3 regions of the Melaminivora jejuensis genome follow, and region 2 is predicted to be linked to each of the others. Evidence: predicted binding sites of a transcription regulator. Region 2 holds the regulator's gene; each other region holds the start of a gene.

Region 1 (9,640 bases), 820 kb from region 2:
CGCCCATCTGGTGGCACGCGGCCTGGCGGTGTCGGCCATCAAGCACGCGCACCACGGCTTTGACATCGACCGGCCCGGCAAGGACAGCTGGCGCCACCGCCAGGCCGGCGCGCGCGAGGTGCTGGTGGCCTCCGACCAGCGCCTGGCGCTGATGCGCGAATACCCGCCTGGCGAGGCGCCCGACGTGCATGAGCTGCTGGCGCGGCTCGATGCCGGCGTGGACTGGGTGCTCGTGGAGGGCTTCAAGGCCAGCGACCTGCCGCGCATCGAAGTCTGGCGCGCACCCGCTGCTGGAGAGGCCCCGCGCCCGGTGCATTACCCCGACGACGACGGCATCATCGCCGTCGCCACCAGCACGCCGCAGCACCTGCCCACGGCGCCGCGCCAGCCGGTGCTGGACTTGAACGCCCCGGCCCAGGTGGCCGAGTGGCTGCTGCGCCATGCCGCGCAACTCGACGATTGGCGCGCCCGCTGCGGTGCGCCCTGCCTGGAGGATTAAAGCCATGAGCCGCCTGCCCCTGAAACCCCTGGACGAGGCGCTGGCCGAACTGCTGGCGCACGCGCAGCCGCTCGCTGGCGGCGAGGCCGTCTCGACCTTTGACGCCGATGGCCGGGTGCTGCTACACGATGCCGTCTCGCCCCTGCAGGTGCCGCCGCAGGACAACAGCGCCATGGACGGCTACGCGCTGCGCTGCGCCGACGTGGCCGGGGCGGGCGCTGCGCAAGGCGCCGTGCTGGCGGTCTCGCAGCGCATCCCGGCCGGCAGCGTGGGTGCGGCGCTGCAGCCAGGCACGGCGGCGCGCATCTTCACCGGCGCACCCGTGCCCGCCGGGGCCGATGCCGTGGTCATGCAGGAGGACTGTGAGGCGCTCGCCGATGGCCGTGTGCGCGTCAACCGGTTGCCGGCTGCCGGCCAGAACATCCGCCGCGCCGGCGAGGACATTCGCCTGGGCGCCACCGTACTGGCCGCCGGCACGCGCCTGACGCCCGCCGCGCTGGGCCTGGCCGCCAGCATCGGCCTGGCGCAGCTGCAGGTGGCGCGCCGCCCGCGCGTGGCGCTGTTTTCGACTGGCGACGAGCTGGTCATGCCCGGCGCAGTGGCGCCGCAGGATATGCCGCCCGGAGCCATCTACAACAGCAACCGCTTCTTCCTGCGCGCCCTGCTGCAGCGCCTGGGCTGTGAGGTGACCGACCTGGGCATCGTGCCCGACCGGCTGGACGCCACCGTGCAGGCGCTGCGCGAGGCGGCTGCCGGGCACGACCTGATCCTGACCAGCGGCGGCGTGTCCGTGGGCGAGGAAGACCACGTCAAGCCAGCCGTGCAAAGCCTGGGTTCGCTCGACCTGTGGATGATCGCCATGAAGCCGGGCAAGCCCTTCGCCTATGGCCGGGTGCAGGCAGAGGCTGATGCAGCAGGCGGCGGCGCGCACTTCATCGGTCTGCCGGGCAACCCGGTGTCCAGCCTGATCACCTTCTGCGTGCTGGTGCGGCCCTTCCTGCTGCGGCTGCAGGGGGTGGTCGATGTTGCTCCTAAAATCGTAGCTGCTCGCGCTGATTTCACCTGGCTCAAGGCCGACAAACGCCGTGAATTCCTGCGCGTGCGCCTGACGCCGGGGGGAGCGCTGGAGCTGTACGCCAACCAGGGTTCGGGCGTGCTGACCTCGACCGTCTGGGGCGATGGCCTGGTGGACAACCAGCCTGGCCAGACCATTGCGCCCGGCGACAGCGTGTCTTTCCTGCCTTTTGCGGAGCTGCTGTGAACGAATCGACCCAGACCACCCAGACCACCAAAACCGCCAAGACCATCACCGTGCGCTACTTCGCCTCCATCCGCGAGGCGGTGGGCAGCGGCCAGGAAACCGTGCAGACCCAGGCGGAGACGCTGGGTGCGCTGCGCGAGGAACTGATCGCCCGGGGCGAGCCCTGGGCCAGTTGCCTGGCGCAGGGCCGCGCCGTGCGCATGGCGCTGAATCAGGACATGGCGCAGGGCGGCCAGGAACTGCCCGATGGCGCCGAAGCGGCCTTTTTCCCGCCCGTCACGGGGGGCTGATCGGGTTGAGGGGCGTGAGCGCCGGGCTGGGCCACTGCAGCAGCTCGGCCAGGCGCAGCGTGATCCAGCGGGCCTCGGCTGCGCTGACCCCGGTCTGCGGCCCGCCCGCCAGGCCGGCGTGGATGCGCTGCAGGATTTCGCCCTCCGACGGCACCTGCGTGTGGTAGAGCAGACGGGCCTGCTCGACCAGGTGGCTGGCCAGGTCTTCGCACAGCTCGTAGCGCCCGCGCAGCGTGTCCGGGCGCTCGGTCAGGCGCCCGCGCGCATCGCTGTACAGGGCCACGAAGGACGGCGGGATCAAGATCTGGTTGTCATCTTCTTGCATGGGTGCATTGTCCGTGGACGGCAAGAAAAAGCGCCCGGCCAAATGGACGGGCGCTGGGTGGGGCCGCAGTGCCGGGGGCGGCGTTATTTCTGCTGTGTCTTGGGCGCGTCGTCGCGCATGAACAACCGCAGGAAAAACACGCCCATGCCCAGCATGAAGGCGATACCGGTGGCGGCGAACAAGCCGACTTCGGTGGTAAAGAGTTCCTGAAGCAGTCGCATGGGGCTTTCCTTCCTCGTCTTGTTGAATGTTGGCCAGTGGGTCTGCTGGCCGTGAATAGCCATATTGCAAACCATGTTTCTAATGGCAGTCTTGAGGCAGGTCAACTCCGGCGCAGCAGCGCCCTGGCGCTCGCTTAGTCGGGCGCGAAGTCCCGCTCGAAGCGCGTGCGGTCAGCCTCCAGCTCGAAGCTGACCAGTTGCCCCATCTTGTTGTCGGCCTTGCGGTGCGCGGCAAACAGGCTGCAGCGCCCGGCCAGGGCAAAGCTGGGCAGGTCGATCAGCGCGTAGGGGTGGGGCACGAAGACCTGGTGTGCGAACAATTCGCGGTGCTGGTTGTGCGGCGAGGGGTAGAGGGTGTAGAGGTGGGTGCTGAAGGCTTGCTGTGCCATGGTGCGGGGCAGGGTTAAAGTGCCGGGCAATGTAGCAAACCGGTCAGCCGCCCAGTCCATGCCTGCCACGTCTCCCATGCCCGCCCTGCCGCGCGTCTCCATCCAGACCCAGGATTTCGATGTTTCCGCCGAGCTGGCGGCGCTGCGTGCCGGCGACGGTCGCGTGGGCGCCGTATGCTGCTTCGTCGGCACAGTGCGCGAGCGCAGCGATGGCGCGCAGGTGGCGTCGATGGAGCTGGAGCACTATCCCGGCATGACGGAAAAGGCTATCGAGGCCATGATCGACGCTGCCCTGGCGCGCTTTGCGCTGCATGGCGTGCGCGTCATCCACCGCGTGGGGCTGCTGGCGCCGCACGATCAGATCGTGCTGGTGGCGGTGACATCGGCGCACCGGGGCGAGAGCTTCCAGGCCTGCGAGTTCCTGATGGACTACCTCAAGACCCAGGCGCCGTTCTGGAAGAAGGAGCAGACGCCGCAGGGCGCGCGCTGGGTCGATGCGCGCGAGAGCGACGACTCGGCGCTGGCGCGCTGGGGTGTCACGGCAGCTCCCATGGCCGGCTGAAGGGCGGAAGCGGCAGAGGGTGAAAAACCGCTTGAAAGCGGCTGCAGCAGCCGCAGCTAGCGATGAGTTGGAGGTTTCATCACATGCGTCTCGACAAGTTCACCACCAAGTTCCAGGAAGCGCTGTCCGATGCCCAGTCCATCGCGCTGGGGCATGACAACGCCTATATCGAACCGACCCACCTGCTGGTCGCCATGCTGCGCCAGGACGAAGGCCCGCGCGCGCTGCTGGAGCGCGCCGGCGCCAATGTCAACGGCCTGCTGGGCGCGGCGGAATCCGCCATCAAGCGCCTGCCGCAGGTGCAGGGCCACGACCAAGTGCAGGGCAGCCCCGAACTGGGCCGCGTGCTGCAGGCCACGGAAAAAGAAGCCATCCAGCGCGGCGACCAGTTCGTCGCCAGCGAATTGTTCCTGCTGGCGCTGGTGGACAGCAAGGGCGAGGCCGGCGACATCGCCCGCGCCAACGGCCTGAGCCGCAAGAGCCTGGAAGCAGCCATTGCCGCCGTGCGTGGCGGCCAGCGCGTGGACAGCCCTGAGGCCGAAAGCCAGCGCGAGGCACTCAAGAAATACACGCTGGATCTGACCGAGCGCGCGCGCGCCGGCAAGCTCGATCCGGTCATCGGCCGCGACGAGGAAATCCGCCGCACCATCCAGGTGCTGCAGCGGCGCAGCAAGAACAACCCGGTGCTGATCGGCGAACCTGGCGTGGGCAAGACGGCCATCGTCGAAGGCCTGGCGCAGCGCATCCTGGCCGGCGAGGTGCCCGAGACGCTCAAGAACAAGCGCGTGCTGGTGCTGGACATGGCAGGCCTGCTGGCTGGCGCCAAGTATCGGGGCGAGTTCGAGGAGCGCCTGAAATCCGTGCTCAAGGAAGTGGCGCACGAAGAAGGCCGCGTCATCCTGTTCATCGACGAGATCCACACCATGGTCGGTGCCGGCAAGGCCGAAGGCGCCATGGACGCAGGCAACATGCTCAAGCCCGCGCTGGCGCGCGGCGAGCTGCACTGCATCGGTGCGACCACGCTGGACGAGTACCGCAAGTACATCGAGAAGGACGCGGCGCTGGAGCGGCGCTTCCAGAAGGTGCTGGTGGAAGAGCCCAGCGTCGAAGACACCATTGCCATCCTGCGCGGCCTGCAGGTGCGCTACGAGGCGCACCATGGCGTGGACATCACCGACCCGGCCATCGTCGCCGCGGCCGAGCTCTCCCAGCGCTACATCACCGACCGCTTCCTGCCCGACAAGGCCATCGACCTGATCGATGAGGCGGCGGCCAAGATCAAGATCGAGATCGACTCCAAGCCCGAGGAACTCGACCGCCTGGAGCGGCGCATGATCCAGCTCAAGATCGAGCGCGAGGCGGTGAAGAAGGAAACCGACGAGGCCTCGCAAAAGCGCCTGCAGCTGATCGAGGAAGACCTGGAAAAGCTCGAACGCGAATACGCTGACCTGGAGGAAATCTGGAAGGCCGAGAAAGCCAGCGCCCAGGGCAGCGAGCAGATCAGAAAAGAGATCGATTCCATCCGCACGCAGATCGACGACCTCAAGCGCAAGGGCGACTTCAACCGCGTGGCCGAGCTGCAGTACGGCAAGCTGCCCGAACTGGAAAAACGCCTCAAGGAAGCCCAGGACAGCGAGGCTGGCGCAGGTGCCGAAGGCGCTCCGAAGCACCGGCTGCTGCGCACCCAGGTCGGAGCTGAGGAGATTGCCGAAGTGGTCAGCCGCGCCACCGGCATCCCGGTGGCCAAGATGATGCAGGGCGAAAAGGACAAGCTGCTGCATATGGAGACCAAGCTGCATGAGCGCGTGGTCGGCCAGGAGGAGGCGATCTCCGCCGTGGCCAACGCGATTCGCCGCTCGCGCTCGGGCCTGTCCGACCCCAATCGTCCGCTGGGCAGCTTTTTGTTCCTCGGCCCTACGGGCGTGGGCAAGACCGAACTCAGCAAGGCGCTGGCAGCGTTCCTGTTCGACAGCGAGGAGCACTTGGTGCGCGTGGACATGAGCGAGTTCATGGAAAAACACTCCGTGGCCCGCTTGATCGGCGCGCCGCCGGGCTATGTCGGCTATGAGGAGGGCGGCTACCTGACCGAGATCGTGCGCCGCAAGCCCTATTCGGTCATCTTGCTCGACGAGGTGGAAAAAGCCCATCCGGACGTGTTCAACGTGCTGCTGCAGGTGCTCGACGATGGCCGGCTGACGGATGGCCAGGGCCGTACCGTGGACTTCAAGAACACGGTCGTCATCATGACCAGCAACATCGGCTCGCGCCTGATCCAGAGCATGGTGGGCAGCGATGCCGAGGAAATCAAGGAAGCCGTCTGGGGTGAGCTCAAGGAGCACTTCCGCCCCGAGTTCCTGAATCGCATCGACGAGACGGTGGTCTTCCACGGCCTGGATGCGCGCCACATCGAGGCTATTGCCGGCATCCAGCTGCGCCAGCTCGAAGCGCGCCTGGCCCGCATGGACTTGCATCTGCAGGTCTCGCCCGCAGCCATGGCGGAGCTGGCCAAGGTCGGCTTCGACCCGGTGTTCGGCGCCCGGCCACTCAAGCGCGCCATCCAGCAGCGCATCGAGAACCCGCTGTCCAGGTTGCTGCTGGAGGGCCGCTACCCGCCCAAGAGCACTATTCCGGTGGGGGTCGATCCGGTACATGAGCCGGGGGTATTCCAGTTCGGCGAGGCCGAGGTCGCGCCGTGAGGCCTAACATGGCCCTGGCGCGCGGCAACCAACTGCCGCGCGCCGCATCTTGCCTAGAAAGGGGCACGCTTTGAACGACATGCTGACCGGCCTGACCCGGTGGACATTGCGCCTGTTGGTGGTTGCCATGGGTGCGGTGCTGTTCCTGAGCATCCTGGCTGTGGGCTGCGTGCTGGCCCTGGCCTGGGGCCTGCGTCTGATGTGGGCGCGGCTGACCGGGCGCCCTGTGGCGTCTTGGCGGCGCGTCGATCCGCGCGGCGCCTGGAACCAGGCCACGCGCAGCACGGCGCGCTGGACAGCCCATGCCGCCGGCACGGCCCGCGCTGGTGGCGCCCGCCTGCGCCAGGTGGCCGATGTGACCGACGTGCAGGTGCGCGAAGTACGCTGATGCCCGGCGGCCCGCGCCTATCATGGCTGCCATGAACCCCGCCACGAGCCCCGACGACATCCGCGACCTTTTCGAGCGCCAGCGCGCCGCCACCCGCGCCCAGCCCGACGTGCCCCTGCATCTGCGCCGCGAGCGCCTGCTGCGCCTGGGCAAGCTGCTGGAGGAAAACGCGCCGGTGCTGGCGGCTGCGGTGCAGGCGGACTTCGGCATACGCTCGCCGCGCCTGACCGAAGTGGCCGATTTCTTTGTGCTGCGCGCCCAGCTCCAGCACACGCTGCGCCATCTGGCGCGCTGGAGCCGGCCGCAAAAGGTGCGCACCCCCTCACGCTGCAGCCCGCGCGTGCCTGGATCGAGCGCCAGCCGCTGGGTGTCGTGGGCGTCATTTCACCGTGGAACTATCCCGTGCAGCTGGCCCTGGCGCCGGCCATGAGCGCCCTGGCCGCTGGCAACCGCGTGCTGCTCAAGCCCAGCGAGTTGACGCCGCACACCTCGGCGCAGCTGGCGGCCCTGGTGGCGCAGTTCTTCGACCCGCAGGAATTCGCCGTGGTGCAGGGCGATGCCGCCACGGCCGCGCTGGTCGCCTCGCTGCCCTTCGACCATCTGGTCTTCACCGGCTCCACCGCCGTGGGTCGCAAGGTGGCGCAAGCGGCGGCTGCCAACCTGACGCCCACCACGCTGGAGCTGGGCGGCAAGTCGCCCTGCATCCTGGATGCCGACTGCGACCTGCAGGACGCAGCGCTGAAGATCGCCCACGGCAAGCTGCTCAATGCCGGCCAGACCTGCATCGCCCCTGACTACCTGCTGCTGCCGCGCGGCAGCGAGACGGCTTTTGCCGACGCCTTCCAGCAGGCCGTGACACGGCTGTTTCCGTACTTCGAGGGCAACCCGGACTACGCCTCCATCATCAGCCCGCGCCACCTGGGGCGGCTGCGTACCATGCTGCAGCAGGCGCAGACTCTGGGCGCGCAAGTGCAGGTGCTGCAGCCGGCGCCGGGCAGCCCTCCGCCACCGCCGCAGTCCATTGGCGACGGCGTAGCCCGGCAGATGGCGCCGGTGCTGGTCTTTGGCGCCACGCACGCCATGCAACTGATGCAGGAGGAGATCTTCGGCCCGGTGCTGCCGGTGCTCAGCTACGAGCGGCTGGACGACGCCATCGCCCACATCAACGCCCACCCCAGGCCGCTGGCGCTGTACTGGTTTGGCCGCAGTGACGCCGTGCGCAACGATGTGCTGCGCCGCACGGTGAGCGGCGGCGTCTCGGTCAACGACACGCTGATGCACATCGCCCATGAGAACCTGCCCTTCGGCGGCGTCGGCGATAGCGGCTGGGGCGCCTACCACGGCGAGCCGGGCTATCTGCGCTTTTGCCACCAGAAAAGCGTGCTGGCGCAGTCGCGCCTGGGCATGGGGCACCTGCTGTATCCGCCCTATGGCGCGCGCTTCGATCGCGTCATGGCACTGCTGCGCCGGCTCATGTAGCGCATTGGCCGGCGGCGTGCTGGCTGCATGGACAATCGCACTGTCCAGCGCAGGATGAATGACCCCCTGGCGCATCGGCAGCGGTTTGCGCGAAAATGCCGGGTTTTCCCTTTGTCACCCGTTTATCCGTTTTCGCTGTCCCATGTCCAGTATCCAGGTTCGCCCTGCCACTCTCCGCGATGCCAAGGCCATCGCCCAAGTCCACACCACTGCCGCTTTGGAGGCCTACCGTGGCCTGGTGCCGGACGATCAACTCAAAGCCATGTCCTCGGTGGAAAAGCGCCAGGCCTACTGGCGCGAGGCCATCGAATACTGCGAGCCTCAGGTGCAGGTGGCCGTCGAGGGCGACAAGATCGTCGGCTTCGTCGGCTTCGACCGCTCGCGCGATGAAAAGACCCGCCCCACCACGGGCGAGATCTGGGCTATCTATGCCGTCCCCAGCCACTGGAGCCAGGGCGTCGGCGTGGCCCTGTGGGATGCGGCCCGCGACGGCCTGGCCGAGGAGGGCTGCACCACCGTCACCGCCTGGGTGCCGCTGCGCAACGAGCGCGCCCTGCGCTTTCATGAACTCGCCGGCTTCAAGCGCGAGATGACCACCGCCAAGACGGCCATCATCGGCGGCGTCAAGATCGAGGAAGTGCGTCTCAAGCGCCCGCTCAACTGACGCGGCAAGCCCTGTAGTTAGCTATATTTTCAATAGCTACCAGCGCTTGCTAGCAGGGCGATCGCATCTAAATGCATAGCTCCATGACCCGCTCCAAGTAGGTCAAGTCCCAGCCCGCGCGTTTGCGCTTGGCCTTGAGTCCGGCCTTCACGCTGGTGTCGGCTTGCAGCATCTGCTGGGCCATGCGCCTGAGCAGCGCTTGGTTGTGCGCAGCGTGGTCTTTCTGGCTCAGACCGCTGTCGTCGCCCATGCCCACATCCAGGCTCCAGTGCAGCTGGTTTTCCACGCTCCAGTGCCCCCGGATGTATTGCGCCATTTGCTGGGCGCTGGTGTGTGCGCTCAGGCTACTGAGGTAGTAGCTCGTTTGTTCGCTGACTCGCTCTTGGCCTGGCAGTTGGCGCGTGCGCACCACGCGCACCACGCTTTGCAGCTGGGGCCAGTGCTGGGCCGCACGCTGCAGCGCCGGCGGCAGTGCCGACACCTGGTACTTGCGCGTCTCGATGCGCCCGTGGCCTTTGTCTGAGTCACTGAACGTTTGCTGGCCCCTGTCAGCTTCAGCGCTTTCAAAGTGTTTCTTGCACACGTTGAACATGTGCCGCTGATTGCCCTTGAGGCTGAGCACGTAGTGGGCACCTTGGTCGGCGATTTGCTTGGCAATGGCTTTTTGGCAGCCCATGGCATCGATGGTGATGGTGCACCCACCAATGTCCAACAACTTGAGCAACTCAGGAATGGCCGTGATCTCGTTGCTCTTGCCATCGACCTTGCGCTGGCCCAGCAGCAAGCGCTGCTCAGATGCCCAGGCGCTGACCAAATGCAAACTGTGGTGCGCACCCTTGCCCTTGCGGTGGGCGCTGCGCACGCTC
Region 2 (9,640 bases):
ACCGTGCCGGGGCCGCCGTTGCGCGACAGCTCGATGCCGGGCAGGCGCGCCAGCACATCGGCCAGCGCCGCAGCGCCGCTGCTCTCTATGGTCTGGCGATCGACGATGGTCACATCGGCCAGCACATCGGTCAGCGGCTGGGCCACCCGATTGGCCGTGACCACGATTTCGTTCATCGTTGGCGCGTGCAGGTTCTGCGCCAGCAGCGTGGCGTCCTGCGCCTGGGCGGCGCACAGGTTCAAAGATGCCAGGGCCAAAGCGCTCAGACGCAGGGGCGCGCCGGCGCCAATGGCAGCCAGACGGGCGCTAGACAGGGTAATCGACATGGAAGGACAAAAGAAGCAACAAACCCGTGCCAGCTTCCCCGCCAGCAGTGGGTGACATGGCTGCGCCTGCCCAGCGGGCACGGCGCAGCCTCCTTGTTGGCCGGTATCCGGGCTGGCGACACGCCTTCCAGGCGCCTTCCCAGGCGCTTGTTCAAGGCGCCCAGTGGCTTCGTGCGTGAAAGGGGAGCCGGCGTGCGGCTCGTTCGCTGACCGTTGCGGGGGCAGCGCAGGCCCGGGACATGTTTCTTCGCGCTGAAGAGCCCCTCCCTGCTTCCCGTTGAACTGCGGCATGTGAACCATGCAGCGAGCACCAACGGGGCGATTTTATGTGCAGGTGCAGCATCGCCCCGGCACTATCTACAATCGCACCCCTATGCCAGCCCCCTCTCCGATTGACCAGCTTGCCGAACGCGTGGAGCGGCTGCTGCAGCAGCACGAGCAGATCAAGCACGCCAATACCCTGCTGACGCAGGAGGTCTTGGCGCTCGCCCAGGAGCGCGATTCCCTCAAATCCCGGCTCCAGGCTGCCCGTGCGCGTGTCGATGCGCTGCTCGACCGCCTGCCGGCCAACCAGCCAGCCATGGACGACGACACCCCATGAAACAGATCGAAGTTCAGATACTGCAGCAGAGCTATCTGCTGGCCTGCGCCGAGGGGCAGGAAGCGCGTCTGCTGGAAGCAGTGGAGCGCGTGGATACGGCCATGACACGCATCCGCGACACGGGCAAGGTGCGCGCCCGCGAGCGCATCGCCGTGCTGGTGGCCTTGAATCTGGCCTTCGAGATCGCCGACCGCGATGTGGTGGCCGCAGTGACCGCCCAGGCCCGTGCCGAGTACGAGGGCGCCTCCGCCGAGGTGCAGCCCACTGCCGACACATACGCCGACGACGCATACGCCAACGAGCGCCTGGGCCAGCTCATCGAGCGACTGGATGAAGCTCTGGACGAACAGATGCCAGCAGCTTTGTAAACATTGGCCAGCACAGCGCCCAAAGGGCACAGGCGGGCTTACAATGGACTCGTCTGCGGTGCTGCCGGGCTTTATAGTTCCTTGAACCAATGCTCATATGAGCCCGGGCTTGGTACATCGCCTGGCAGGCGTGATCATCTCGCGTCAGATGAACCCAATGCCACGCTGCCCTTGCCCCCCTGAACCCTCGGTTCAGGATGACGGCTCGGTGGCACTTGCAGACACCTCTTGCCGAGCCTGGCCGGCCCGCCCCACCAGAGTTCGCAATTGCGGCACCGGCAGCGCCGGCGCACACAGATACCCCTGATAGAAGTCGCAGCCCATGGCTTGCAGCGCATCGCGCTGGGCTGCTGTCTCGACGCCTTCAGCCACCGTGGCAATGCCCAGGGCGCGCCCCATGCTGACGATGGCCTGCACAATGGCCTGGTCACGCTCATGCAGCGGCAAGCCATCGACAAACGACTTGTCTATCTTCAGGCGGTGGATGGACAGCTTCTTGAGATACGCCAGGCTGGAGTAGCCGGTACCGAAATCATCGATGGAAAGCCCTATGCCCAACTGGGCCAGCGTTCCCAGGAGCTGCTCCATCTCCTGCGCATCCTGCAGCAGCACGCTTTCCGTCAACTCCAACTCCAACATAGCGGCAGGCAGGCCATGCTGGGCCAGCAAGCCGGAAATCCGCTCGACCAGACCGGGCTGGCGGAACTCCAGGGCCGAGACGTTGACGGAAACCACCATGGGCGTCCCGCTGACATGCCAGTGCGCAGCCTCCTTGATCGCCTGCTCCATCACCCAGGCGCCCAGGGTGACGATATAGCCACTTTCTTCTGCCAGTGGGATGAAAACTGCTGGTGGTACCGACCCCAATTCCGGATCTCGCCAGCGCAGCAGCGCTTCCATGCCTACGATGCGCCCGGTAGCGAATTCGACCTGGGGCTGATAGTGAACCTCCATGTGCCCCAGGCCGAGAGCCAGACGCATGGCGTGCTCCATCTTCATGCGCGGCAACAGATCGGCACTCATCTGGGGGCGGTAGAAGCTGTAGTGGCCCCGGCCCCGCTCCTTGACCCGGTACATGGCTGAGTCGGCGTGTTTGATCAGATCATCCAGCGTCAGCCCATCATGAGGGTACAGGGCTATTCCCATGCTGCCCTGGATGGAAAAATTCATTCCCTCCAGAGTAAAAGGATGCGCCATTTCATCAAGCATCCGGCGGGCCACCGCTTCAGCCACCTTCCGATCTGCGTCGTGCAGATAGACCACGAATTCATCGCCCCCCAGCCGGCACAGCATGTCCGACTGGCGCAGGCAATCCTGCAGACGCTGCGCCACCATCTTGAGCACCTGGTCGCCGAACGGGTGGCCCAGGGAATCATTGACGATCTTGAAGCGATCCAGATCCAGGAACAGCACCGCGAACTCGGCGCTGCGACTGCGGGCGCCTTCGATGACCGAGCCAACCCACTGCGTCAACTGCAGCCGGTTGGGCAGCCCTGTCAGGGGTCAGTGAATGCCAGCTCTTCAATGCGTCTTTGCGCCGCATGGTGCGTCGTCAGGTCACGCATGAAGCCTATGCTCTGGCTGACGTTGCCCCGCTCATCGCGCAGCGCCACCCATGACAGGGCAATGGGAATGGCCGAATCTGAGGCACCCGGGCGAAGCGTGACATCGCCCACCCAGAATCCCTGCAAGTCCCAGGCTTGCTCCACCTGGCGCAGAAAGGAAGCTGCCGGCCTGTCCAAATCGATCATGGCGGTGACCGGTCGGCTGAGCAATTCCAGCTGCCGGGCCCCCAGCAACTCGCAGCCACTGGGGTTGATGCGCACCAACATGCCCCGGGTGTCTGCAATAAAAATGGCGTCCAGGCTGGATTCGAATACCTGGGCTGCCAGCTGGAGATTGGCCTGGGCCTGGATTTGCCCGGAAATGTCGCGATAAACATGGATCCGGCCAGCCGGCTTGCCGTGAATCAGCTGCGGCACAGAGCGCAGCTCCACCACAGAACTGTCACGCAGGCGAAACACATGCGTGGCTTCAAGCAGCGGCTCGCGCCGCAGTGTGGCCAGGCTTTGCCTGTATGCAGCCACATCCTCAACCTGGGCCTGCATGTGGGCGTGGATGGCGTCGTCATCACGCCGCCTCAGCAGTGCGTCGGGCAGTTTCCAGATCTGCACCAGACGATGGTTGAACGCTCGGATACGCCCCTGCAGGTCGCACGACAGGATGCCATCTGCAGCGCAATCCAGAGTGGCGCGCAGTTGGGACAGCAGACCCTCCAGCTCCCGCGTGGAGTTTTCGCTTTCGGAGCAGTCCTGCATGTACATGGCAAGCAGGCTCGCGCCCTGTGTACTGGATGCATCCTGCACAGGAGGAACAGCCTGAATCCAGCGCTCAACGGGGATTTGCTCACCACGCTGCGGGTTCCAGATACTGGTGCATGAATGGATGCCGGCAGCGATTTCCGTTGCCGATTGCTCCCAAAACAGCAGATCCTGCGGAGCAGAAGCAAGCTGATGCACAGAGCGGCCCACCATTTCTGCGACAGGCCTGCCCAACAGCTCGCCCGCCGCCCGGTTGGCATAGATCACTTCCAACGTCGCCGCATCAATCAGCCACATCGCCTGTGGCCAGGCGTCAGCGATGCTGTGCCAAGTGCCGACGGGCAGAAGGGGAAAATTCATGGATTTGCGTCCCGCTCAGACTTTGCCGCTGCGCGCTCGAAATAGTAATGAGTGCGAGAACCCGGCTGCAACTGAGCCAGAACGTCGAACGGCACCTGCACTGGACGCAGACTGCGCCGTATGCCCAGGCCTGGGCTGTGAAGCAGCTCGATCGTGTGAATACCAGCGCCCGGCATGTCCGTGGCGTGTATCCTGACCACCGGCTTCAAGGGATGGGCGGGATCGACCTTGACCACCAGGCCATAGCGCCCGTCCAGCAGCTGGATCAGGCAGCCAGGGGGATAGACGCCCATCATGCGAATGAAGGTGGTAAGAATGCCTGGGTCGAAACGATTGTTCTGCCGTGCATAAAGCTCGGACACCGCCTCATGGGGCGTCAGAGGCTGGTTTCCAAAGAGTGGGTTGCACAACCGCTCATAGGTATTGACCAGAGCGAGAATCTGCCCGCTGCGTCCAATCTCATCACCCATCAATTCCAGAGGGTGACCGCTGCCATCGGCAGCCTCGTGGTGCTGGGCAATGGAGATGAGCACATCGCTGGACAAGCCCATCTGCTGCCCCAGCGCGACCGATTCACCCACATGGGCGCGGTAGCGTTGCAACTCGACGGCGCTCAAAGGGGCGCCAGGCTCAGCGATGTGCATCGGCATGGTGATCTTGCCGACATCGTGCAGCAGCGCCGCCAAACCCAACTCCTGCAGCACCGAGCCATGCATTCCCAGCGCGCGCCCCAACAGCAACGCCAACACCAGGACATTGACTGCATGGGCCGCGGAACCTTCGACGTGACTGCCGGACAGTAGGCAGATGACGTGGCACTCCGCCTCGGCCAGCTCGTCGATGCAGGCGTTGACCAGGCCTTCGGCAGCCTGTCGAGCCCGGGCCGGTTGACGTACCACCTGGATCGTCACCTGTTCGTATGCTGCTGATGCCAGCTGGTATTTGACTTCAAAGGCGGGCAGACCTGCCGCGTCATTGCCAGCAGCAGCATCCTGGCCGGATTCGGCAAGACTTGACTGCCCACAGGAAAGGGCGTCGCCACCATCGGCAACCTCTCCCGAAGACTGCAACTCTTCCTCGTGGAGGGAGCTTCTGGCCGGCAGGTAATGCAGCGTTACCAAACCCAGCTCACGCAGAAGGTCGATCTGCTCGACCGAGGTGATACGGAAACTGCCAGTCGGGAAGGGATGTTGCAGCCAGCCCAAGGGCAGCTGGATGAACATGCCTATCCGCAGCTCGTCAACCTTGATCGGGATAGAAGAATTCACAGGAGCAGGAAAAGGGTTGGGCCATGCAAGCAAAAAATCGATCGCGCCTGATTATCACCATGCTTGCCACCACGCCAGAGCTTGTGCGCAGGCCAGCGTTGACTATCTGCAGGAAGTCAAGCCATTTCAAACAACACACCAGGGAGCCGGCTGCCCGTGGACGAGGTTCATCCACAGCGCCCAGCCGCCCAGCACGCACAGCACCAGCCCTGCCAGGCGTGCGCCCCATTCCTGGGCATTTCCGGGCAGCCCGGAGCGCAGCCGCAGCCAGACCCACGGGCCAGCCACCAGCCATAGCCCGCTTCCCAGGCCGAACAGCACCATGCACAGCGCACCGGCGAGCAGGCCGCCGCTCAAGGCTGCTGTCATCAAGGCCGTGTACAGCAGGCCGCAGGGCAGCAAGGCCCAGGCCATCCCGGCAAGCAGCAGACCTCCAGGCCGCGCAACCACAGGCTGGGTAACACGCCACAGGCGTCTTCCAGCTGCCTCGATCCAGGCCGGCTGGCGTGCCTGAGCCAACATGGCCAAGCCCCAACCCATGACGGCCACATGGGTCAGTGTCCATAGAGGGCGTAGCGCCATGCTGTGCCCACTCAACCAGGCCAGCCTGTCCATGGCGTAGGCAGCAAGCGCCCCAGCCATGCCGTAGCCGATCAGGCGCCCTACATGAAAGATGACAGTACGGCGCAGCACCACACCTGCCAAGGCTGCCGAACCGTGCGGTTGCCATTGCACTGCCTGCTCGCCGGGAGCCAGCCCGGCCTTTCGCTGCCCGGCTCCGGTCAATGCTCCGCAGGGAGCGGCGCACATCGTCAGGCAATGCGTGCCGCCGGCCAGTCCCATGAAAAATACCGTGGATGCCAACGCCCAGAACATGGATCAGATGATTCGCGAAAACCGGGCGCGGTTCAGATTGGCTTGCAGGTATCTGTCGAACACCATGGCCACGGCACGCACGAAGTACCAGCCCATCGGCGTGACCGTGACACCCTCGTCATTGAGGGTCACCAGGCCCTGCTCGGCCATACCCTGCAGCTGCTGCAGTTCGGAATCGAAGTAGCTGCGGAAATCGATCAGCCAGGATTGCTCCAGCGGCTCGAACAGCAGCTTGCCCTGGCACATCAGCGCCATGATGGCCGCGCGGCGTACCAGATCATCACGGCTGAGCGCCAAGCCCCGGGCGATGGGCAGATGTCCCCGGTTGATGGCATCGTAATATTCATCCAGCGTCTTGACGTTCTGGCTGTAGGTCGCGCCCACCCGGCCAATGGCCGAGACACCCAGAGCAATGAGATCGCAATCGGGCTGTGTGCTGTAGCCCTGGAAATTGCGATGCAGCCGCCCCTGCCGCTTGGCGACAGCCAGCGCATCCTCGGGAAGTGCAAAGTGATCCATACCTATATAGGTATAGCCGACCTCATTGAAGATATCCAGCCCCAGCGCCAGCATGGTCAGCTTAGCCGAAGCCATGGGCAACTCGGCCGTCACGATGCGGCGCTGTGGCTTGAAGCGCTCTGGCAGATGGGCATAGGCATACATGGCGATCCGGTCGGGACGCAACTGCGCCACCTGCCTGAGTGTGCGCTCAAAGGACTCCGGCGTCTGCCGGGGCAGGCCGTAGATCAAGTCCACGTTGATGGATTCGAAGCCCAGGCGACGCGCACTCTCCACCAGCGCGAACACTTTTTCCGCCGGCTGGATGCGATGCACGGCCTTTTGCACTTCGGGATCGAAATCCTGCACCCCGAAGCTCAGGCGGTTAAAGCCCAACTCAGCCAGCAGGGCCAGACGCTGCTCGTCCACGGTGCGCGGATCGACCTCGATGGAGTATTCCCCGCCAGGCACCAGCGTGAAGCTGCGCTTGATCATGGACATTAATTCGCGCAGACCATCGTCGGACAGGAAGGTCGGCGTGCCGCCACCCAGGTGCAACTGGCTAATCTGCTGCCCGACACCGCAATGCGCGGTGTGCAGATCGATCTCGCGACTGAGGTAGCGCAGGTAGACGTCGGCGCGCTCCGGATGGCGTGTGATGATCTTGTTGCACGCGCAGTAGTAGCACAGCGACTCGCAGAACGGAATGTGTACGTACAGGGAGAGCGGCAGAGCCTTGCCTACCGAGCCGACCCGGCGCTGCTGCAGCGCAATGACGTACTCATCCTCGCCGAACGCCTCGACGAACCGGTCAGCCGTCGGATAGGAGGTGTAGCGGGGGCCGGAGACGTCAAAGCGGCGCAGCAGCTCGGGGGTGACAACAGTCATGATGAGAATTCCTTGCGTAATTTGTCACTGTGCCCCAGGGGTACCCTATGGTCTTGATTATGATCAAGCCCACACCATGTCGGAAAAATGACAATCCCGGGCTCCGACACTTATCCTGCCCGGGGTCAATGACGAGGCAGCGCACGTTCGGAGGTAAGCTCACGCCATGAAAAGGGAAAACACGCCGCCCCAGCTCCAGGCCATCAAGGTGGCCTGCTCCAACTGCAACCTGCGTGAACTGTGCATGCCGGTCGGTCTCGAAGAGCACCAGCTCAAGCGCATCGACGATGTGGTTGCCATGCGTCGCAAGGTCAAGCGTGGCGGCACCCTGTTTCGTAACGGAGAGGCGTTCACCTCCCTGTTTGCGATCCGCACGGGATTTTTCAAGACCTGCGTGGCCACGGAGGATGGGCGCGATCAGGTCACCGGTTTTCAGATGGCCGGCGAGATCATCGGTCTGGACGGAATCGTCAACGATCATCACACCTGCGATGCCGTGGCACTGGAGGATGCGGAAGTTTGCGTCATGCCCTTTGACCGCATCGAAGAGCTGTCGCGCGAGGTGACGGCACTGCAGACGCATGTCCACAAGATCATGAGCCGTGAAATCGTGCGCGAGCATGGCGTCATGCTGCTGCTGGGCAGCATGAGGGCCGACGAGCGCTTGGCAGCCTTCCTGCTGAACCTGGTGCAGCGTCTGCACGCACGCGGTTTCTCCCAATCCGAATTGATCCTGCGCATGACCCGCGAGGAAATCGGCAGCTACCTCGGGCTGAAGCTGGAAACCGTCAGCCGCACCTTCTCGAAATTCGTCGAGGATGGCATCGTCGAGGTCAAGCAGCGCCATGTCCGCATCGTGGACACGGCAGCACTCAGGCGCATCGTGAACAGTCAACAGGCCTGTCACTGACACGACCCTGCAAGCGCTCCTCAACCCGGGCTTGAAAACGAAAAAGGCAATGTGCTGCGGCACATTGCCTTTTTCCTTGCGCCCGCGATCTGCCTCTGGCCTGCACGACGGGCAAGCCGAAGGCCGCAGATCAGCAGATCAGCAGATCAGTTCATAGGCGTCTTCTTGCCATCCGGATAGTGGTAGAGAGTGATGGCCGGGTTCTTCATCTCTCCATTGGATTCAAAGGCGATATTGGCCGTCACGCCCTTGTAGTTCGACTTGAGCAGTTCGGGGATATAGACCTTGGGATCCCAGGAGCCGGCACGCTTCATGGCATCAGCCAAAAGCATGGTGGCGTCATAGGTATAAGGGCTGTAGATCTGGTATTGATTGGGATATTTGGCGTCGTATTTGGCTTTCCACGCCATGCCGCCAGGCATCTTGGCCAGAGAAGCCCCCCCTCGGCACACACCATATTGCTCAGGGTCTTGGCGCCAGCCGTCAATTTGGCGATCTCGGTCGTACACAGTCCATCACCGCCAAAGAATTTGACATTGCTCATGCCCAACTGCTCCATCTGACGCAGCATGGGGCCAGCCTGCGGATCCATGCCACCGTAGAAGATGGCATCGGGATTCTTGGACTTGATGGCTGTCAGGATGGCCATGAAGTCGGTGGCCTTGTCGGTGGTGAACTGCTCATCCACGACCTTGATGCCCTTTTCTGCAGCCACCTTCTTGAACACGCTGGCCAGGCCCTGGCCATAGGCCGTGCGGTCATCGACGACGGCCACTGTCTTGAGCTTGAGCGTCTCGGAAGCATAGGCCGCCAGACCCGCGCCCAATGCGTTGTCATTGGCAATGATGCGGAACGTGGTCTTGTAGCCCGGCTTGGACAAGTTGGGGTTGGTGGCAGCGCCAGTAACGTGCGGGATGCCGCAGTCGTTGTAGACCTTGGCTGCAGGGATGGTCGTGCCCGAGTTCAAGTGGCCCACAACACCGGCTGCCTTGGCGTCGCACAGCTTTTGCGCGGCAGCAGTACCTTGCTTGGGATCGGCTGCGTCGTCTTCGGCCAGCAGTTCGAACTTCACCTTCTTGCCGCCAATGGTGAAGCCTTGGGCATTGAGTTCCTCCACGGCCATGCGGGCGCCGTTTTCGTTGTCCTTGCCGTAGTGCGCCTGCGGCCCCGACAGAGGGGCAACGTGACCGATCTTCACCACCTCCTGGGCGGAAGTCACAGCGG
Region 3 (9,640 bases), 1.7 Mb from region 2:
GGCAAACCAGACTTCGTCGCCCGCCTTGTTGTACTCGGGCTGCGTGACGCGCTTGGCGCCGCCGTCGTCGGCTAGGCCGGCCCACTCGGCGATCGGCAGGGTCTGGTAGCCCTTGTCCAGGTTCTTGATGTCGAACACCACCACAGCCTGCGAGACCTTCGGATCAGGGTTGAGCGGAGCGTCAGACCACAGGTTGCCGGACTTGGGGTGCGTCTTGACGAACAGCGCGCCGCCGCCGGGGCCGGTGAGCTTGGCCACTTCCTTGAAGGCGTACTGCGGGTACTTCTTCGGGTCGGTGCCGATCAGCGAGATCGTCTCATCGCCCAGGTGGCCAGTCGCCCAGACCGGGCCGTACTTGGGGTGCGTGAAGTTGGCGCCGCGCCCCGGGTGCGGAATCTTGCCCACGTCCACCAGGCCCGCGAGCTTGCTGTCCTTGGTGTCGATGGCGGCAATCTTGTTGCTGTTGTTGGCAGCGACCATGAAGTAGCGCTTGGACGCGTCCAGGCCGCCGTCATGCAGGAAGGGCGCCGAGCCGATCTCGGTCATCCGGACAGCGTCCAGGTTGGAGTAGTCCACCATCAGCGTCTTGCCGGTTTCCTTGACGTTGACGATGAACTCGGGCTTGTAGTGCGAGGCCAGGATGGAGGCCACGCGCGGCTCGGGGTGGTATTCCTGCGTGCCCACCACCATGCCACGGGTGGAAATGATCTTGAGCGGCTCCAGCGTGTCGCCGTTCATGATGGTGAACTGCGGCGGCCAGTACGAGCCGGCAATGGCCAGCTTGTCCTGGTAGCCCTTGAACTTGGAGGTCTCCACCGAGCGCGCCTCCAGGCCCACGCGGATCTCGGCCACGTTGTCGGGCTTTTCCATCCACAGGTCGATCATGTTGATCTTGGCGTCGCGCCCGATCACGAACAGGTAGCGCCCCGAGGCCGACATGCGCGAGATATGCACCGCATAGCCGGTCTTGACGATGTTGATGATCTCCTTGGTGTCGCCGTCGATCAGCGCCACCTCGCCGGTGTCGCGCAGCGTGGTCGAGAAGATGTTGTCCAGGTTGTAGCTGTTCATCTTCTTCTTCGGGCGTGCCTCGGGCGGCACGATGACCTTCCAGGTGTTCTTGGCGTCGGCCAGGCTCCACTCGGGCGGTGTGGGAGGGTCTTGCTGGATATAGCGTGCCATCAGATCCACGGTGGCCTCGTCGAAGTCACCCGAGGTCTGCCAGTTGGGCATACCCGCCGGCGAGCCGTAGGCGATGAAGACCTTGAGGTAGTCCGTGCCCTTTTCCAGCGTGATGTCGGGCGTCAAAGGCTTGCCGGTGGCACCCTTTCTGAGCACGCCGTGGCAGCCGGCGCAGCGCTCGAAATAGATCTGGCGCGCGCGGTCGAACTCGGCCTGCGTCATCTTGGGCGCCTTGGGGTTGGAGCTCTGGTACATCGGCACGTCTGCCAGCGGCGAGGAGCCGGCCTGGTAGTTCAGCTCTGTCCTGGAGACATCCTTCTCATGCTGCGCCATCGCGCCCAGAGCCAGGGTGGACAAGGCCAGCGCGGTCAGCCGGGCCAGTGTGCGGGGTTTCATGAGGCAACTCCTTGTAGTGCGCCACGGCCCATGGATAACTTCTTGCACGATCGCAGGCTGAAGGCCTGGGCGGGAAAGCGGCCTGTTGCGGGCAGTGGCGTAGGAGGCAACAGGCGTTGTGCGCATGTTCCTTGCGGTGCGATGCACGGCATTTGATGCAGGTCAAAGATACAAGGTATATGAATTTTTTGCGACAGTTGGATGCGCAAAGTTGTCAAGGCCTCAATAATCATTCCGAATCATGGTTTTCCTGGAGTGAATGTGGCCGCCATGCTTACCCTAGCAACAATCCCCCGTCCGGCGCGCTGCCGCCTGAGCTTCTTCGTCACCCTGGCCTGCCTGCACATGGCCGCCCAGGCGCAGACCTCGCAGCCCCTGCCCGAGCCGCAGCTGGTCGCCGCTGCCAGCCTGCCCACGGTGGTGGTCAGCGGCTCGCGCCACGAGCAGGTGGCCGACGAGCTGCCGCTGTCGTATGACGTGATCGACGCGCGCCAGCTCTCCGACGGCCAGGTGCGCAGCGTGCGCGAGGCGCTGCAGGACTTGCCCAACACTTCGGTCAAGCTGCTGCCCTCGCGCTTTTCCGTCACCGGCGTGACCTCGGCCACCGGGCGCGACGGCAACACCGGCATCAACATCCGCGGTCTGGGCGGCAACCGGGTGCTGCTGATGGTCGATGGCGTGCGCCTGCCGCGCAGCTACGCCTTTCGCACCACGGTGTTCGACCGCGAATACCTGTCGCTGGACTTGCTCAAGCGCGTGGAGGTGGTGCGCGGCCCGGCCTCGGCGCTGTATGGCTCGGACGGCATGGCCGGCCTGGTGCATTTCATCACCTACGAGCCAGCCGACTTCCTCAAGGGCCGCGATGGCGCGCCAGACAAGACCCTGGGCGGGCGCATCGCCGCCGGCTACAGCGGCGACAACCATGGCCGCACGCTGGCCGGCAGCGTCGCCGGCCAGGCCAGCGAGAGCCTGCAGTGGCTGGTCACCGCCAGCACCAGGCGCGCCCGCGAGCTGGACAACCGGGGCGACGTGGACACGCCCGACAGCCGCCGCACGCGCCCCAATCCGCAGAGCGACCGCGACGACGCCGTGCTGGGCAAGATCGTGCTGACGCCCCAGGCCGGACAGAAACACGTCTTCACGCTGGAGCACGTCGAGCGCCGGCAGGACATCGAGCTGCTGTCCAGCCGCGCGCCGCTGCCCCTGGCCGGCACGCCGGCGCAGGTGGCCGTCGCCCTCACGCGCGAGGCCTCCGAGCGCAGCATGGAGCGCCAGCGCCTGGGCTGGACTGGGCGCTTCGACCTGGACACGAGCTGGGCCGATCAGGTGCAGGCCACGCTGGCTTTCCAGAAATCGCAGTCGCGCCAGATCGGCACCAGCGAGCGCCAGGCCATGCCGCTGCGCATCCGCGACAACCACTACGACGAAAAGACCTGGCAGGCGGCGCTGCAGGCCGGCAAGCTGCTGCGCTCGGGCGACTGGGCGCACCAGATCACCTATGGCTTCGACCATGTGAGCAGCCGCATCAGCAACCTCTACGACGGCCTGAACCCGGCGCCGCCAGAGGTCTTTCCGCTCAAGCGCTTTCCGGATACGCGCGAGACCAGCAGCGCGCTGTACGTACAGGGCGAGTCCATCGTCGGCAACTGGAGCTTCACGCCCGGCCTGCGCTTTGACCATTTCTCGCTGGACGTGACCAGCCAGGCGGGCTTTCATCCGCCGGCCAAGCAGCCGGGCACCTCGCTGTCTGGCTCGGCGGTGAGTCCCAAGTTCGGCGTGCTGTACCGCGCCACGCGCGAATGGAGCGTCTTCGGGCAATGGGCCACGGGCTTTCGCGCGCCCGAGGCCGGCCAGGTCAACGGCTACTTCGAGAACCTGGCCGAGCAGGTCATCATCCTGCCCAACGGCGACTTGAAGCCGGAAAAGAGCCGTGGCGTCGAGTTCGGCGTGCGCGGGCGGCTCGCGCAGCTGCACCTGGACGCCTCGGTGTTCAGCAACCGCTACTCCAATCTGATCATGGACGCGGCGCTGATCCGTGGCACCGGCACCGCTGCCGATCCGCGCGTGTTCCAGGCCATCAACCTGGAGCGCGCGCGCATCTCAGGCTTCGAGCTCAAGGGCCGCTACGACTGGGGCCAGGTCGCCGGCGGCAAGCTGGCCACCAGCTTCGCCTATGGCCGCGCACGCGGCAGCAACCGCGCCACCGGCCAGCCGCTGAACTCCATCGACCCGGCGCAGCTGGCGCTGGGTCTGCACTACGACAGCGGCGCCTGGGGCCTGGCGCTGGACGCGCGCCACCACGCCGCCAAGCAGGCCAAGGACATCGACAGCGCCAGCGCCGTCAAGGCGCCGAACACGCAGTTCACCATCCCCTCGGCGACGGTGCTCGATGCCTCGGTGCAGTGGCGCATCCGCAAGGACGTGCGCCTGAATCTGGCGCTGCACAACCTGACGGATCGCAAGTACTGGCTCTGGCCCGACGTCTATGGCCTGGCCGCCTCGTCCACGACCAATGACGGCTGGACGCAGCCCGGGCGCAGCGCGCATGTGTCGGTGGTGATGGATTTCTGAGGCGCTGGCCTGGCTTGCTGCCCAAAGCGCTCGAAGCGCTGCTGCGGGCAGCAGCCGGTGGACTCAGGTTTTGATAGCTGCTCACGCTTGTCTGGCTTGGGTTTTCGCGTCTTTTGATGATTTTTTTACAGATTTCGCCTGGACAGCCGGGCGCAGACCTGTCCGCGACAGGGTTTGTCCAGTAGCCACCGCCGCGCCGCACCGCCTGTGCCTACCATCGCAGCCATGTCTGCACCCTCCACCCCTCTCGACGCGGCACGCCGCCCGTCGCTGCGCGAGGACGCGCGCACCATTGGCCTGATCGGCCTGGCGCATGGCTCCTCGCATTTCTTTCACATGCTGCTGCCGCCGCTGTTTCCGTTCCTGATTGCGGACTTCGGCTTCTCCTACTCCGAGCTGGGCCTGCTGCTGTCGGTGTTCTTCGTGGTCTCGGGCGTGGGGCAGGCGCTGGCCGGCTTCATCGTCGATCGCGTGGGCGCGCGGCCCGTGCTGTTCTTTGCGCTGGCCAGCTTTGCCACCGCCGGCCTGCTGGCGGCCAGCGCCAGTGGCTACGCCGGGCTGGTGGCGGCAGCGGCGCTGGCCGGGCTGGGCAATGCACCTTTTCACCCGGTGGACTTCACCATCCTGAACAAGCGCGTGTCGCCCGAGCGCCTGGGCCACGGCTATGCCGTGCATGGCATCTCGGGCAACCTGGGCTGGGCGGCGGCGCCCATCTTCATGGCCGGCATCGCCAGCGCCAGCGGCTCCTGGCGCATTGCCTGCGCTGCCGGGGGCGTGCTGGCGCTGCTCATCCTGGCCATCGTGGTCTGGCAGCGCGATGCGCTGGACGACCGCCACGGCGCGGCAACCACCGCGCAGGCTGCGACGCAGGCGGCTGCACCGGCCGAGCACCCGCTGGCCTTTTTGCGCCTGCCCTCGGTGTGGCTGTGCTTTTCGTTCTTCTTCTGGAGCACCTGCGCGCTGTCGGCCATCCAGAGCTTTGCCGGGCCGTCGCTGCAAAACCTCTACGGCATTCCGCTGACCACCACGGCGCTGGTGGTCACGGCCTACATGCTGTGCAGCGCTGCCGGCATGGTGCTGGGCGGCTTTCTGGTCAGCCGGGTGCAGCGCCTGGAGCTGACCATCAGCGTCTGCCTGCTGGCCGCCGCCGCCATGCTGGCGCTGGCCGGCACGCAGTGGCTGCCCGGCATGGTGGCGCTGGGCGTAGTAGCGCTGTCGGGCGCCGGCGTGGGCATCGCCGGGCCGTCGCGCGACATGCTGATCAAGCGCGCCGCGCCGCCGGGGGCTACGGGGCGGGTCTATGGCACGGTGTATTCGGGGCTGGATCTGGGCTTCAGCCTGGCCGCGCCGATCTTCGGCGCCATGCTGGATGCGGGCATGAATGCGGGCATCTTCTATGGCTCGGCCGGCGCGCTGGTGCTCAGCGTGGTGTCGGCGGCGTTCGTGGGTGTGGGCGTGGCGGCGCGGCGGCGCGGCACGGTAGCCGCCTGACCACGGGGCGGCGGCCAAGGCCCGCGCCCTGCGTCTCAGCGCCCGCTGCCCAGCACGCGCCCGTTGACGGTCATGCCGTACATCAAGTCGTCCGTGTCGTGGAATTTCTTGCGCGTCTCGGCCACCGAGCCGGCGAAGCGCGGATCCTGCGGACGCTCGTGGCTGTTCATGTACAAGGCCACATCCCAGGCTTGCTGCTCGGTCAGCGTGCCACCCCGGCCCAGCGGCATGTTGGCGTGAATGAAGACCGACGAATTGGCCAGACCGTGCATTCCGGCGCCCCAGTTGAACGACTGCGCCCCCCGCAGCGGCGGGAAGACCTGCACGTCGCCCGCACGCTGGCCCTGGCCATCGGCGCTGTGGCACAGGGCGCAGTTCTGGCCATAGCCGGATCGGGCGCGGGCACCGGTGCGGCTGGTGGCGTGGGATTGCCGGGCAGCGCGGCAGCTGGCGAGGCGGGCACCTGCGCCTTGGCCATGGAAGCGCCGCTCAGGATCAGCGCCAGGGCTAGCAGTGCGCCCCCGGCGGCTGCGTGATCAGGATTTCATGCCAAAAGGCGCTGAAACCCTTGTCCCGCAAGCGATGACAGCTATTGAAACAATAGCTTCAACATACAAAGATCTTCCCCGGATTCAGGATGCCCTGCGGATCCAGCGCCTGCTTGATGGCGCGCATCATGGCCACGGCGCCCGCGCCGGCCTCGTCCACGAGGAAGCCCATCTTGTGGATGCCCACGCCATGCTCGCCGGTGCAGGTGCCGCCCAGGCTGAGGGCGCGCGCCACCAGCTGGTGGTTCAGCCGCTCGGCAGTCTCGCGCTCGGCGGGCGCGTCGGGGTCGATCAGGTAGCCGAAGTGGAAGTTGCCATCGCCCACGTGGCCGACCAGGAAGTACGGCAGGCCACTGGCATCGGCCTCGGCCACCGACTCCAGCAGGCAATCGGCCAGGCGCGAGATGGGCACGCAGGTGTCGGTGCTGATGGCCTTGCAGCCCGGGCGGCTTTGCACGGCGGCGAAGTAGGCGTTGTGCCGCGCCGTCCACAGCCGCGTGCGCTCCTCGGGCGTGCTGGCCCACTCGAAGTCCTGCCCGCCCCATTCCCGGGCGATGTCCTGCACGGTCTCGGCCTGCTCGCGCACGCTGGCCGGCGAGCCGTGGAATTCCATCAGCAGCATCGGCTCCTCGCGCAGGCCCAGCTTGCTGTAGGCGTTGACCATGCGCACGCTGTGGGCGTCGATCAGCTCGACGCGGGCGATGGGCACGCCCAGCTGGATGGTCTGGATCACCGTGCGCACTGCCGCCTCGATGCTGGGAAACGAGCAAATAGCCGCGCTCACCGCCTCGGGCAGCGGATAGACGCGCAGGGTGATTTCGGTGAACACGCCCAGCGTGCCCTCGCTGCCGACCATGAGCCGCGTCAGGTCATAGCCGGCGCTGCTCTTTCTGGCCCGGGTGCCGGTGCGGACTACCTCGCCCTGCGCGGTCACCGCCTGCAGCGCCAGCACGTTGTCGCGCATGGTGCCGTAGCGCACAGCGTTGGTGCCAGACGCCCGCGTGGCCGCCATGCCACCGATGCTGGCATCCGCCCCGGGGTCGATGGGGAAGAACAGGCCGATGTGCTTGATGGCCTCGTTGAGCGCCTTGCGCGTGATGCCCGGCTGCACCGTCACGGTCAGATCGTCGGCATCGATGGACAGCACCTGGTTCATGCGGCTCACGTCCAGGCTGATGCCGCCCTGCACAGCCAGCAGATGGCCTTCCAGCGACGATCCTGCCCCGTAGGGGATGACGGGCGTGGCGTGCTGCGCGGCCAGGCGCACGGCGTCCTGCACGTCCTGCACGCTTTCGGCAAAAACCACGGCAGACGGCGGCGGCGCGCTGATCGAGCCCTCGTCTCGACCGTGCTGTTCGCGCACTGCCAGGGCGGTGCTCAACTGTGCGCCGAAACGCTCGGCCAGGGCGTCCAGCAGGGCCTGCGGGGCGGCGCGCCAGGGCTGTGCAGACGGTGCGGCTTGCAGCTGGTCGGGGTGGGTGGGGGCGTTCATGGCAGGCTCCGGCAGGACAGGGGTCGGGGATAGGGCAGGGGAGAGCCGATTGTAGAAATCGGCAACGCGCACAACCGCAGAGTCCCGAACACTGCACAGCACCCTCGCCAGCACGAAAAAAACTGCCGGCACCACAGCGGCGCCGGCAGGCCGAGAGCCAGGTTCAAAGGCTCAAGGTTCAGTCAACTGCCTCAGAGCGTGTTTACGATCTCAGGGCCGGGTGTAGGGCGCGAACTCGCTGCGCGACAGCGTGCCGTTCCTGTCCTTGTCCAGTTCCTTGAAGCGCGTGGACAGGCCCGGCACCTGCTGGGCTTCGGCAGTGCTCAGCTGGCCGTCGCGGTTGGTGTCGGCACGGTCGAAGATGCTGTCGTTGACGTTGGAATTGGCGATCGGCGCGTTGGTCGTGCCGCTGCCTGCCGGGTTGCTGTTGGTCATGCCGCTGCTGGCCGCCGTGGACTGGCCCGGGGTGGCGTGCGGGACGTTGGAGCGGTTTTTCACGTCATTGGTCGCGCCGGCGGCGCTGCCCGTGGTGCCGGCATTGCTGCTGCCCGTGGCGCTGCGCTGGTCGCTCACCGCCGATTGGCTATTGGTGGTGTGTGGCGCGGTGGACTGGCCGGCAGCGCCCAGGGCCGAGGCGGGCTGCGTCGTAGTCTGCGCCTGGGCCAGGCCGCCAAATGCAAAGGCGGCGCACAGCAGTGCGGCGCGGATGCCGGTGGCAGTGGAGATGCGGGTGGATGCTGTTGTCCGAGTCATGTGAGAACTCCTGGGATGGTGAAACACAGTTTCATTGCACCCCTTTGCCGCCGACGCGGCCAGCACTTTTGCCCGCTGTTGCCCCCGGGCACAATTGACCGGCGTCATGTAACCAACAATCAGCCAAAACCACTCGACAGGAAGGAAAACGTGCCATGGGTAACCGCCTGACACAGATCGCCACGCGCACCGGGGACGACGGCAGCACCGGCCTGGGCAACAACACCCGCGTGTCCAAGGCCAGTGGCCGGCCCTGCGCCATGGGCGATGTCGATGAGCTGAACTCGCACATCGGCCTGCTGCTGTGCGAGGAGCTGCCGCCAGACGTGCGCGAGCTGCTGATCGACGTGCAGCACCAGCTGTTCAACCTGGGCGGAGAGCTGTCGATCCCGGGCTTCGAGCTGCTCAAGGACGACGCGCTGGCCCAGCTCGACCAGCAGTTGGCGCACTACAACGCCGGCCTGCCGCGCCTGCAGGAGTTCATCCTGCCCGCCGGCACGCGCGCCGCCGCGCAGGCCCACGTGTGCCGCACTGTGGCGCGCCGTGCCGAGCGCGCTGTGGTCGCCCTGGGCGCCCAGGAGCCGCTGCGCGCCGCACCGCGCCAGTACCTCAACCGCCTGTCGGACTTGCTGTTCGTGCTGTCGCGCGTACTCAACCGTGCGCAGGGCGGGGGCGATGACGTTTACTGGAAAAGCGAACGCCTGGCGCGCCATGAGCGCGCTGCCGACGACGCAGGCGACACGCACGGCTGATCGACGCTACAGCTATTCGCCACGCTGGGTGACAGGGCCAGGACAAGGCCTGAGCCAGTTTGAGGGGATCAGGGTTTTCCCTGAAAAATCAGGGAAACTATTACACTTTGATACGGACACCTTTTGTCGTCACCATGCAGCTCAACGATTTCAAGATCGGCACCCGCCTGGGTGCCACCTTCGCCCTGCTGATATTGACCATGCTGGCCATGGTGGCCACTGGCCTGATACGGCTGACTTCGGTGCAGGGCGTGACCACCGGCCTGATCGAGGAGGACTGGGCCAAGGCCGATGCGGCCAACACCGTCGATCTGTACGCCCGTGCCAACCTGCAGCGCACCGTGCAGATCGTGCTGGCCAGCAGCGCCGAGGAGCGCAAGGAGGCGCAGGACTACCTGGCGGCCAACAAGCGCGTCATCGATCAGGCGCTGGCCACGCTGGATGCCAAGGTGCAT

Evidence for each region. The regulator FNR, encoded in region 2, switches genes on or off when oxygen is low (the NO sensors DNR and NnrR bind a similar motif). The targets are predictions, from matches to a motif close to TTGATNNNNATCAA.
Region 1: IDM45_RS02500 (DUF3149 domain-containing protein) is a predicted target of FNR. The motif match lies at 2,688-2,701, and genes of this name have one in related genera.
Region 3: IDM45_RS14275 (nitrite reductase) is a predicted target of FNR. The motif match lies at 1,731-1,744, and genes of this name have one in related genera.

Annotation. Positions count from the first base shown of each region.
Region 1 covers NZ_JACWIJ010000002.1:471,493-481,132, forward strand. Annotated here, with positions in the region: gene mobB (molybdopterin-guanine dinucleotide biosynthesis protein B) at 1-499, shown strand, start outside; gene IDM45_RS02485 (molybdopterin molybdotransferase MoeA) at 504-1,760, shown strand; gene IDM45_RS02490 (MoaD/ThiS family protein) at 1,757-2,050, shown strand; gene IDM45_RS02495 (hypothetical protein) at 2,037-2,375, opposite strand; gene IDM45_RS02500 (DUF3149 domain-containing protein) at 2,459-2,596, opposite strand; gene IDM45_RS02505 (hypothetical protein) at 2,731-2,985, opposite strand; gene moaE (molybdopterin synthase catalytic subunit MoaE) at 3,044-3,547, shown strand; gene clpB (ATP-dependent chaperone ClpB) at 3,631-6,243, shown strand; gene IDM45_RS02520 (hypothetical protein) at 6,323-6,631, shown strand; partial or broken gene IDM45_RS02525 (coniferyl aldehyde dehydrogenase) at 6,663-8,110, shown strand; gene IDM45_RS02530 (GNAT family N-acetyltransferase) at 8,253-8,774, shown strand; gene IDM45_RS02535 (ISAs1 family transposase) at 8,842-9,640, opposite strand, start outside.
Region 2 covers NZ_JACWIJ010000002.1:1,290,200-1,299,839, forward strand. Annotated here, with positions in the region: gene IDM45_RS06220 (TonB-dependent receptor domain-containing protein) at 1-326, opposite strand, end outside; cobalamin riboswitch at 408-656, opposite strand; gene IDM45_RS06225 (DUF904 domain-containing protein) at 700-927, shown strand; gene IDM45_RS06230 (cell division protein ZapA) at 924-1,295, shown strand; partial or broken gene IDM45_RS18245 (putative bifunctional diguanylate cyclase/phosphodiesterase) at 1,488-3,913, opposite strand; gene IDM45_RS06240 (HD-GYP domain-containing protein) at 3,973-5,244, opposite strand; gene IDM45_RS06245 (sulfite exporter TauE/SafE family protein) at 5,371-6,120, opposite strand; gene hemN (oxygen-independent coproporphyrinogen III oxidase) at 6,124-7,506, opposite strand; gene fnr (fumarate/nitrate reduction transcriptional regulator Fnr) at 7,673-8,416, shown strand; partial or broken gene IDM45_RS06260 (branched-chain amino acid ABC transporter substrate-binding protein) at 8,563-9,640, opposite strand, start outside.
Region 3 covers NZ_JACWIJ010000002.1:3,010,870-3,020,509, reverse strand. Annotated here, with positions in the region: gene IDM45_RS14275 (nitrite reductase) at 1-1,578, opposite strand, end outside; gene IDM45_RS14270 (TonB-dependent hemoglobin/transferrin/lactoferrin family receptor) at 1,849-4,149, shown strand; gene IDM45_RS14265 (MFS transporter) at 4,375-5,640, shown strand; partial or broken gene IDM45_RS14260 (c-type cytochrome) at 5,676-6,044, opposite strand; gene IDM45_RS14255 (FAD-binding oxidoreductase) at 6,247-7,680, opposite strand; gene IDM45_RS17770 (EF-hand domain-containing protein) at 7,891-8,433, opposite strand; gene IDM45_RS14245 (cob(I)yrinic acid a,c-diamide adenosyltransferase) at 8,589-9,185, shown strand; gene IDM45_RS14240 (methyl-accepting chemotaxis protein) at 9,320-9,640, shown strand, end outside.